DNA from 3 places in the Clostridium sp. 001 genome. Region 3 is predicted to be linked to each of the others. Evidence: riboswitches for the same ligand, from Rfam matches in the RefSeq annotation. Region 3 holds a riboswitch; each other region holds the start of a gene.
What was found. A riboswitch is a leader RNA that binds a small molecule or an ion and turns the genes downstream of it on or off. The one in region 3 is predicted to bind cyclic di-AMP.
Positions count from the first base shown of each region.

Region 1: linked by a shared signal. The riboswitch ahead of B5S50_RS09650 (cell wall hydrolase) and the one ahead of B5S50_RS13305 (LysM peptidoglycan-binding domain-containing protein) in region 3 are both predicted to bind cyclic di-AMP.
Region 2: linked by a shared signal. The riboswitch ahead of ablA (lysine 2,3-aminomutase) and the one ahead of B5S50_RS13305 (LysM peptidoglycan-binding domain-containing protein) in region 3 are both predicted to bind cyclic di-AMP.

Region 1 is NZ_CP020473.1:2,106,091-2,109,356, reverse strand. Features, by position in the region: gene trxA (thioredoxin) at 1-277, shown strand, start outside; gene B5S50_RS09655 (NAD(P)/FAD-dependent oxidoreductase) at 376-1,233, shown strand; gene B5S50_RS09650 (cell wall hydrolase) at 1,280-1,804, opposite strand; cyclic di-AMP (ydaO/yuaA leader) riboswitch at 1,807-1,934, opposite strand; gene cdaA (diadenylate cyclase CdaA) at 2,069-2,920, shown strand; gene B5S50_RS09640 (YbbR-like domain-containing protein) at 2,887-3,266, shown strand, end outside.
Region 2 is NZ_CP020473.1:1,031,587-1,034,852, forward strand. Features, by position in the region: gene B5S50_RS04600 (aspartate/glutamate racemase family protein) at 1-602, shown strand, start outside; gene B5S50_RS04605 (GGDEF domain-containing protein) at 748-1,368, opposite strand; cyclic di-AMP (ydaO/yuaA leader) riboswitch at 1,613-1,744, shown strand; gene ablA (lysine 2,3-aminomutase) at 1,894-3,165, shown strand; gene ablB (putative beta-lysine N-acetyltransferase) at 3,152-3,266, shown strand, end outside.
Region 3 is NZ_CP020473.1:2,843,123-2,846,388, reverse strand. Features, by position in the region: gene B5S50_RS13310 (DUF116 domain-containing protein) at 1-1,141, opposite strand, end outside; cyclic di-AMP (ydaO/yuaA leader) riboswitch at 1,597-1,734, shown strand; gene B5S50_RS13305 (LysM peptidoglycan-binding domain-containing protein) at 1,742-2,503, shown strand.

The sequences.
Region 1 (3,266 bases), 740 kb from region 3:
TGAAAATGCACCTACTCCTGTAGTTGTAGATTTCTGGGCTTCATGGTGTGGACCATGTAAAATGCTTTCTCCTGTAATAGAAGAAGTTTCAGATGAGTTGTCGGGAAAAGCAAAATTCTTTAAGTTAAATGTAGATGAGAATCCTGTTACAGCAGCGCAATTTAAAATTGCAAGTATTCCAACTGTAATGGTATTTAAAAACGGAAATATGGTAGATAAATTTGTTGGATTCAGACCAAAAGATGCAATAAAAGATGCTTTGGAAAAACATATATAGTTTAAACTCTGTTTACGTGTTAAAATGGCAAATTGACAATTTAGTTAATTTGTCATTTTAACTATGGAATTAGAAAACAAAAACTGGAGGTGGTAGTTATGAGTAATAGATATGATATTGCTATAGTAGGCAGTGGTCCTGCGGGACTGTCAGCAGCAATTAATGCGAAAATAAGAAATAAGAACATAATTATTTTTGGAAGCAGCGAGCTCAGTGGTAAATTGATAAAAGCACCTAAAATAGATAATTACCTAGGGCTTCCTGATATAACAGGAATACAGTTAAAAGATAGATTTCAGCACCATGTGGCAAACATGGGGATAGATATAACTTATGAAAGAATAAATACTATATATGCTATGGGACAATATTTTGGTATTGCTGTAAATGAAAAAATGTATGAAGCAAGTGCAGTCATATTGGCAACTGGCATTGAATATACAAAAGCATTAAAAGGAGAAGAAGAATTCCTAGGCAGGGGAGTTGGATATTGTGCTACCTGTGATGCCCCTCTTTATAGAGGGAAGATCGTTACTATAATAGGATATAATAAAGAAGCTGAAGCAGAAGCCAATTATGTAAATGAACTGGCTAAAAAAACATACTATATACCAATGTATAGAGAAAGCTTAAATTTAAATGAAAATGTAGAAATAGTAAGAGATAAGGTAGTGGAGATATCTGGAGGAAATAAAGTAGAAAAGGTAATTTTGAAAAGCAAGGAAATAGTTACAGATGGAGTATTTGTTTTAAAGGATAGTATAGCGCCAGATAAATTGGTACCAGGACTTATTATGGAAAATGGACACATAAAAGTAGATATGAATATGAAGACAAATATTGAAGGTTGTTTTGCAGCAGGAGATTGTGTGGGGAAACCTTATCAGTATATGAAAGCCGCAGGACAGGGACAGGTAGCAGCACTAAATGCTGTCTTTTACATTGATAAAAATTAATTAAAAAAGCCCCCTCATCTTTTAAAAAAAGATAAGGGGAGCTTTTTCAATTAGCTACAAAAAATACATGATGCCCTATAGTTCTCATATTTCTTTTATCTATGTTTTTCATCCATTGAGATGTGGCTATTTGGGGATTATAAAAGAAAATAGATTTACCTGAAGGATCTATACCCTTTAGAGCCTGAGAAACTGCACTATAACTGCTTTCATTTGGAGATGCATTTATAGTACCATTTTTGACACAGGAAAAAGCACCCCTTTGTTTTATAACACCTTCTACTGTCTTTGGAAACTCAGGGTATTTTAATCGGTTTAGTATTACGGAAGCTACTGCTACCTGGCCTTCAAAGGGTTCTGAATTGCTTTCAGCATAAACAACTTTGGCCATTAAATCAACATCATTTTGAGTTATATATATCTTTTGATCAGAGTAATTAAACACTTGCACGACTTCTTCTTGACCATTAAATAAATTGGAACTGGTACTGTCGAAATTCTTTGCAGTTACTTTAGAAAAAGGAATAAGTAACAGCAAAGAAAAAAGTATTAAACAAAAAATTTTTTTCAATCTAATCCTCTCCTTATTACCGACGGGGTTAGCTGACGGGTTCGGTAAAGGCATAACCTACGTAAATACGATTCACCCCAATGTTACTGGTTTCCCCGCGTTTTTAGTAAAACTTAGGCTAATGATATTGTACCCATATAAAAAAATAAAATACGATAAAAATGTATTTTATTAAAATTTTATAAAATAATCTATTACGTGATATAAACAATATCAAATAGTGTATAATTTAAATATATATTTATTGACAGGGTGGTGAGATGGGTGGAATTATTGCAAATGACAGCTAATTCAATAAGAAATATAAGTATATCTTCCGTTATGGATATATTAGTAGTATCATATATACTCTATAAAGGATACATGCTTATAAAAGAAACTAGAGCTGAACAGCTTTTAAAGGGAATTGTACTCATAATATTTCTTATACCAATAAGCAGCTTTTTTAATTTAACTATGCTCAATTGGATACTTACCAAGACCTTGACCATAGGCGTCCTTTCTATTGTTATTATATTTCAGCCGGAAATTCGTCGGGCACTGGAACAGTTAGGAAGAACCGCTTTTAATGATAAACATATTTTAGAGGACGAAGAGACTATGGAAAAGGTTATAACAGAAATTGCAAATTCAGTAGGTAATTTATCTGAAAGCAAAACAGGGGCACTTATTGTAATAGAACAAGTTACTGGGCTTGGAGATATAATAAATACTGGTACTAAGATAGATGCTTTGGTATCATCTGCACTTCTAGAAAATATATTTGTAGTAAATACTCCACTGCATGACGGTGCAACTGTAATAAGAAATAATAGAATAGTTTCAGCAGGGTGTTTTTTGCCGCTTACTAGTAATAACGATTTAAACAAAAAGTTAGGCACGAGACATAGGGCTGCAATTGGTATATCAGAGAATTCTGATGCACTTATCATAGTGGTTTCAGAAGAGACTGGTACTATTTCTCTTGCCATGAATGGAAGGATTACAAGGAATTATACAAAGGATAGGTTGAAAAAAGTTCTTATAAATATAATGAAAAATAGATTTCAGAAAAAGAGTACATGGAGAGAGAGGGTGATTGGGTGGAAAGAAAAAATAAAAGGGACCAAATCCTAGTAAAAATATGCTGCGTAATAGCGTCATTTATTTTATGGTTGTACATATTCAACGTAGAAGATCCTATGAGGGAAAGAAAGATTGTGGTACCTGTTACTATAGTGAATAAAGATGCACTTGCTCAATCAAAACTTGTACAAATAGATAATCAATCCGCTAATATATCTCTTTTAATAAAGGGTAATGCTTCCAATGTATACTCAGTAAAACCATCAGATTTTAAATTACAATCAGATTTAAATGCTTATGTTATGAAAAAAGGGGAAAATAATATACCTGTAGAAGTAAAGAAAAGCCCTGATAACATAAGTATATTAAATAATGAAAATTTGTGGATAAAGGTACA
Region 2 (3,266 bases), 1.8 Mb from region 3:
GAGGACTTCATTCAGCTGAATGTATATTATATTCAGTAGACTTTAATGAAATAGAAATTCTTCAACATCAAAATAAGTGGAAGGAATTATCAAATATAATGGTTAATGCTGCTCAAAGTCTTAAAAAAGGCGGTGCTGATTTTATCATAATATGTACTAATACAATGCATAAACTAGCTCCTGATATAGAAAGCAAAGCTGGAATCAAGGTTTTACATATAGCAGAAGCTACAGGTAAAAAAATAATTGAAAAACATATAAAAACTGTAGGACTCCTTGGAACAAAATTTACTATGGAAGAGGATTTTTATAAAAAAGTTTTGAAAGATAAATTCAATATAAACGTAAGTATTCCAGATGAAGATGATAGAGAAGTTATTCACCAAATCATATACAATGAATTATGTAAAGGTGTAATAAAAAATTCATCAAAAGAAAAGTATAAGCAAATAATAAACAAGCTGCATTTAAATGGTGCTGAAGGAATAGTTCTTGGCTGTACCGAAATACCTCTTTTGATACAACAAAAAGACGTAGATATTCCAATATTTGATACAACAACAATCCATGCTGTTTCTGCTGTTAAGTTTGCTTTAAAGTAAATAAACTAAAGAAATACTTTATACTATAACTGATATTCTAATATAAGGACAGCAGCAAAAGTAATTAACTGCTGTTCTTATATTAATTTTAATACCTATGCCATCCTATTATAAAATAAAACGCCTTTTATTTTTATAACAAACATTATTTACTATATTTTTTAAACAAATCATCAAGAGCCTCTCTTAAAAGAAATGCTTCAGTTCTATCTGTTGACTTAGAAAGTCTAGAAAGTCTATCAAGTTGTGTTTTTGTAAAATAGTTAGACTTTAAAACCATACTTTCTGCTTCAGAAAGACATATTCTATTTTTGCCCAGTTCTTTAGCCCTAAACAAAGCACTATCTGCTACTCTAAAAAGTTCAACTACATTCTTAGCATCTCTTGGATAACTTGCAATTCCAAAGCTTAAAGTAAAATAAATATCTTCTGTTTTCATATTATCACTTATGTCAAATGTATTATCTGATAAATACCTCCTTATTTCCTCTAATTGCATAAATCCCCTTTCAGCACCTTGTTTTGCAAGTAATATATTAAATTCATCACCATGTCTATAAATACTATCTTCAGGTAACAAATTATTATTTAAAATTAATATAAGCTTTTCTATTACTTTATCTGCAATATCATTTCCATATAAATTATTTATATTTTTAAAATTGTCAATATCTGCAATTACAATACTAAAAGGGCCTTCATTTTTTGATATCAACTCCTCCATTCTAGATACAATATACTCTTTAGAAACAAGCTCCCTATTCATCAAAACAACCTCCATATATGATCTTTAATTAATTTATTTATTACACTTCAGTATTAGTATTTTATGATTAAAATTAATTTTTCAAATATATAATACTATAATTCCATCTATAATTATAATTTCAAATCTAAAACTATTCCAGTAAAAAATATATTTAATTTAGTATATATTTGAATTTAGTATAGTAACATATATACATTGACATATATATGTTACTATGATATACTTATATACATAATTTAAAATATTGATAATGCTTAATCACTTTGAGCGGGAGAACCAATTTTTGGGGTGAATCTTATCCACGTGATAGGTAGGGTTAATTTCTTCGATCCGAATCCGTCAGCTAATCTCGTAATCATTGAAGGGAAGTTTCAATATATAATATATATTTTGTACTTTTTTTACTATAAATATAATTAGTAGATTTAATAAGTTGCATTTTACTTCTCTGCAACTTATTATTTTTTGCAGTGATTAAGCATCATCTTACAAATCACGAACTTTTGAAAGGAGTTTTTTAACTTGCAAAGAAACTATAAAGACATACCATTATGGAGAAATACTTCCCCAGACGAATGGAACAGTTGGGAATGGCAAATTTCTAATAGAATTACGACATTAGAAGAATTAGAACAAGTTGTAAATCTTACTAATCAAGAGAAAGATGGTGTACAAGCAAGTCTGAAGAAATTACGAATGGCAATAACACCCTATTATGCTACATTAATTGACCCTAATGACTATAATTGTCCAATTAGAAGACAGGCAATTCCGACAATTTATGAGACAGAAATTTCTAAATGTGACAGCAATGATCCATTACATGAAACTCTTGATTCACCAGTTCCAGGATTGACACATAGATATCCAGACAGAGTCCTTCTACTTATTACCCAACAATGTTCTATGTACTGCAGACATTGTACAAGAAGACGTTTTGCAGGACATACTGATAAAACTTTGTCAACCAGTAATTTGATAAGAGCTTTCAAATATATAAAAGCTCATAAAGAAGTACGTGATGTATTAATATCTGGTGGAGACGCACTATGTGTTTCAGATGAAAAATTAGAATTTATATTAAAAGAATTAAGTAAAATAGATCACATTGAAGTGATAAGAATTGGTACAAGAGTTCCTGTTGTTATGCCTCAAAGGATAACTTCTAAACTATGCAATATTATAAAAAAATATCATCCAGTTTGGATTAATACACAATTTAATCATCCAAATGAAATAACCAAGGACTCAATATTAGCTTGTAATATGCTTGCTGACGCTGGAATTCCTCTTGGAAATCAATCTGTACTTCTAAAAAATATAAATGACTGCCCATACATTATGAAAAGCCTTGTACAAAAATTAGTAGCTAATAGAATAAGACCTTATTATATATATCAATGCGATTTATCTGAAGGAATAGAACATTTTAGAACACCTGTATCCGCTGGTATCGAAATTATGGAATTATTACGTGGACATACTTCTGGATTTGCAGTTCCCACTTTTGTAATTGATGCCCCTGGAGGAGGCGGTAAAATACCTATTAATCCTCAATATGTAGTTTCTCAATCACCTGACAAACTAATTCTTAGAAACTATGAAGGAGTATTGTGCACCTACACGGAGCCTTCTGATAAATCCCATAAATGTAAACATTGCGGAATATGTGATAAATTTAAAAATTATGAGTCTAAAGGGCTGGAAAAACTTTTTAGAAATGAAAAAACTTGCTTAATTCCAAAAGATAATTTTAGAATGAGAAGGAGGGAAATAAATAGTGCTCATAAATAGACCTAAATCTGATTATGATTACCATACCAAAATAGATGAAAATGATATATATGTTGATCATACTAATAATCGTGTAAAAATAATTAATTTTAATAATATAT
Region 3 (3,266 bases):
AAATTTCAAACAACTTTTTGCAGTTGATATCTGTCTGTATTCCATTGTTATCCCAATGATTTTTGCATCCGCAATAATCAAGGATAACACATTGTGGGACAAGATTTAAGTTTCTAGCCTTTAACCCACCTTCTATTAGGTTGAGTACACATGCTACGCCTACAACGCCTACATCTCCATATCTAATATTTTTTGCATTTGAAAAGGCATCAGTTTCGTGGGGAACAATTAGAACCTGGCAGTTATGGGATTTACCAAGCTTCGTAAGCTCATTTACCCTGCAGCTTTTAGAACAATTTCCACACAAGAAACCATCTTTGACCTTTTTTCTCTTGCATACCCCTTCCGGTTTCAAGCAAATGCAAGCAGGCAGGAGTACTTTTCTTTCCTTTGTCTTAACAAATAACTTTCTAAATGCATTACTTAATATCTCTGCTCCAACCATATTTAGATGGTACTCAACTTCCTTCCTACCACAGAAAACATTATCCTCTCTTATTCCATAGGACCTATAGTTGGTGTTTAAAAATTTCTGTACATTTGGAGTATATAATCCAAGTACCTCCATAGATCTTTTTTCAAACCACAGTGATATTTTAAAGGCACGCTTGTTTACTTTTATAATATATTCTTCACTGTTATTTTTTAAAAATAGCAGCCATGTGTTCATTCTCCTGCACTCATACTTGAATTCCCCTGAAGCAATTAACCAGAGTAGTAATTTTTCAAAGTCACTTTCATCATAAGACACAGAAGAAGGCTCTACTTCTTTCTTTAAAAGATATTTACAAGCAAGCCTTCCCCTTAAATTGTCCACACTTTTCCTTAAAAATTTTGATTTTGTCCTCAAATTAAATAGAAGTTTTAAAACATTCAAGGACATTCTATCTGCATTTAAAGCTTTTGTTATATAGGTTTTCCATAGAACTCCAATGATTAGAAATTCAAGTTCATACTCTTCTCTACTTCTAAGTTCTTCTATACTATTATTCTTAATAAAATTTATAAAATCTTCTATTATATTATTTGCTTCGATTTCAATTTTTTCGATAACTTCATTTGAAAAATTGGATATACATTTGTAATATTCATTTGAATTTTTAGATTCATCTCTAAGAAAATAGGTTATACAATTTTCCATAATATTCTCCTATTTAATCACTTTTGAATTTTTGTTATATAACTATTTGTTATATAACTATATTATCACTTTTAATAAGGAGAAGTTATGTTATCAATTTTCATATATAGAACTTTTTTAATTAATAGTTAAGAATGAAGAATTAATAGTTAATGTGGATTTTTTTCCGTTACACTACCAAAAATCTTTAATTAAGCTTTTCACCACTCGTTTCGCTAAAACGAAACATTGTTGATTTATATAAATTTAAAGATTTTTTGCGATAGCTAAAAATCATCCTTCACTATTAATTTTTCATTATTAATTCTTAACTTGCAAAGCTTTGCTTCGCAATATTTTTAAACTGCGAAAGTTGAGTTATGTTTCAAGCAATTGATAGTGTAAAATTGAAAGTTTATGTCAATAGTCCCATCTATTTAATATGGATATGTTCTGGAAATACTGTTAGAATAGCAAACATAGACAAGCCTAAATCTCAAGAATGAGATGCGGGGGATAATTATTTTTTTGGGGTTAATCTTTTTTACTAAAAAGTAGGGGTATCCCAATCCCGAACCCGTCAACTAACCTCGTAGGCAAAATTAAGGGGGATCTATATTTATGAATTTTAAAAAAATCAGGACAATGTTATTTGCCGCATTTCTGTGCACATTATCTTTTACCCAAGTACATGCAGCTAGTTACACTGTAAAACCTGGTGACTCCTTATTTAAAATAGGAGTATTATTTAAAACAAATGCAACTACAATCATTAATGATAATAGTTTAAGTGGAAATAGCATATATCCAGGTCAAGCTCTATATGTTAATTCAAAGACTTATACTGTACAAGCCTCTGACACACTTTACTTGATAGCAAAAAAATTTGGAATATCTCTTGACACTTTAATTGCTGCCAATAGTAATGTAAGCAGTTATATTTACCCTGGACAAGTATTAAACATTCCTGCAGGTTATGTTTTTAATGTAACAACCTCTCCAAAATATATAATTTCCTGTACTGACAGCGAGGTAGATTTGCTTGCAAGACTTGTAACTGCTGAAGCAGAAAGTGAACCTTATACTGCTAAAGTAGCCGTAGCCGCTGCAGTTATAAATAGAGTTCAAAGTTCTCAGTTTCCATCTACACTAAAAGATGTAATATACCAAGTATCCTATGGATATTATCAATTTACTCCAGTATTAAATGGATGGATAAACAAGCCTGCTTCTGATAGTTCTAGAAAGGCTGCTTTAGAAGCATTATATGGTTCTGATCCAACAAAAGGAGCTATTTATTATTTTGATGATTCCACTACAAATAGTTGGCTCTGGTCAAAGCCCATTGCTTTAAGAGTTGGAAAACTGGTATTCACATACTAGAATTTCTAGATTGAAAGTCCACTTATACCAGTTCATATGCTGACAAATTTCATCATACTAAAAACTTTTTATCCGATGACTACTCGCTCTAATACTCCCACTTCTTCTGAAAGTGGGAGTAAAGAGCGACTACGTCCCTGGATAACGATTTCTAAGCATAAGGTGGAGTTAAAACTCAACCTTATGCCAAGAACTCTGTTTATAAGTCTAAAGTTCGGTATTTTGAAAATCTAAAGAAGCTTATATAAACTCGTACCTCAGACATATATAAGCTTCTAAGGTTTTCTAAAATACCTCACTAAGACTTATAAAAAAAGTTTTTAAGTGTGCTTCAATTTTGTCAGCATTATTTTCGGGTATAAGTTCAAATTTCAAACTAGAATACCTCAATATAAATAGTAAAATTTAAAACCCAATTAGCACTTTAGAAAGGCTGCATTCTAGAATTAACGATTTATAGATCGTAAAGTTTAAAGCTAAATCTATAATTACTCAAAATTACTAATTATAAATCTTAGTTGAATTTATAACTTTATCATTTAAATCAAACTGGCAATTTGGATAAACTTAATTATAGAGTTAAGTATCTATATGTAGATTCACAACTTAAAAATCGACTTATACGTAGGCATATTTTTACAATAATGAAGCTCTTTTAAATATTTTGTATATAAGTCTTGGAAAAAATTCTTAAAATTTTAGAACTTTTGAATTGTCTGAGGTACGAGTTTTCAAAAGTCCTTAGATTTTCTAGAATTTTTTG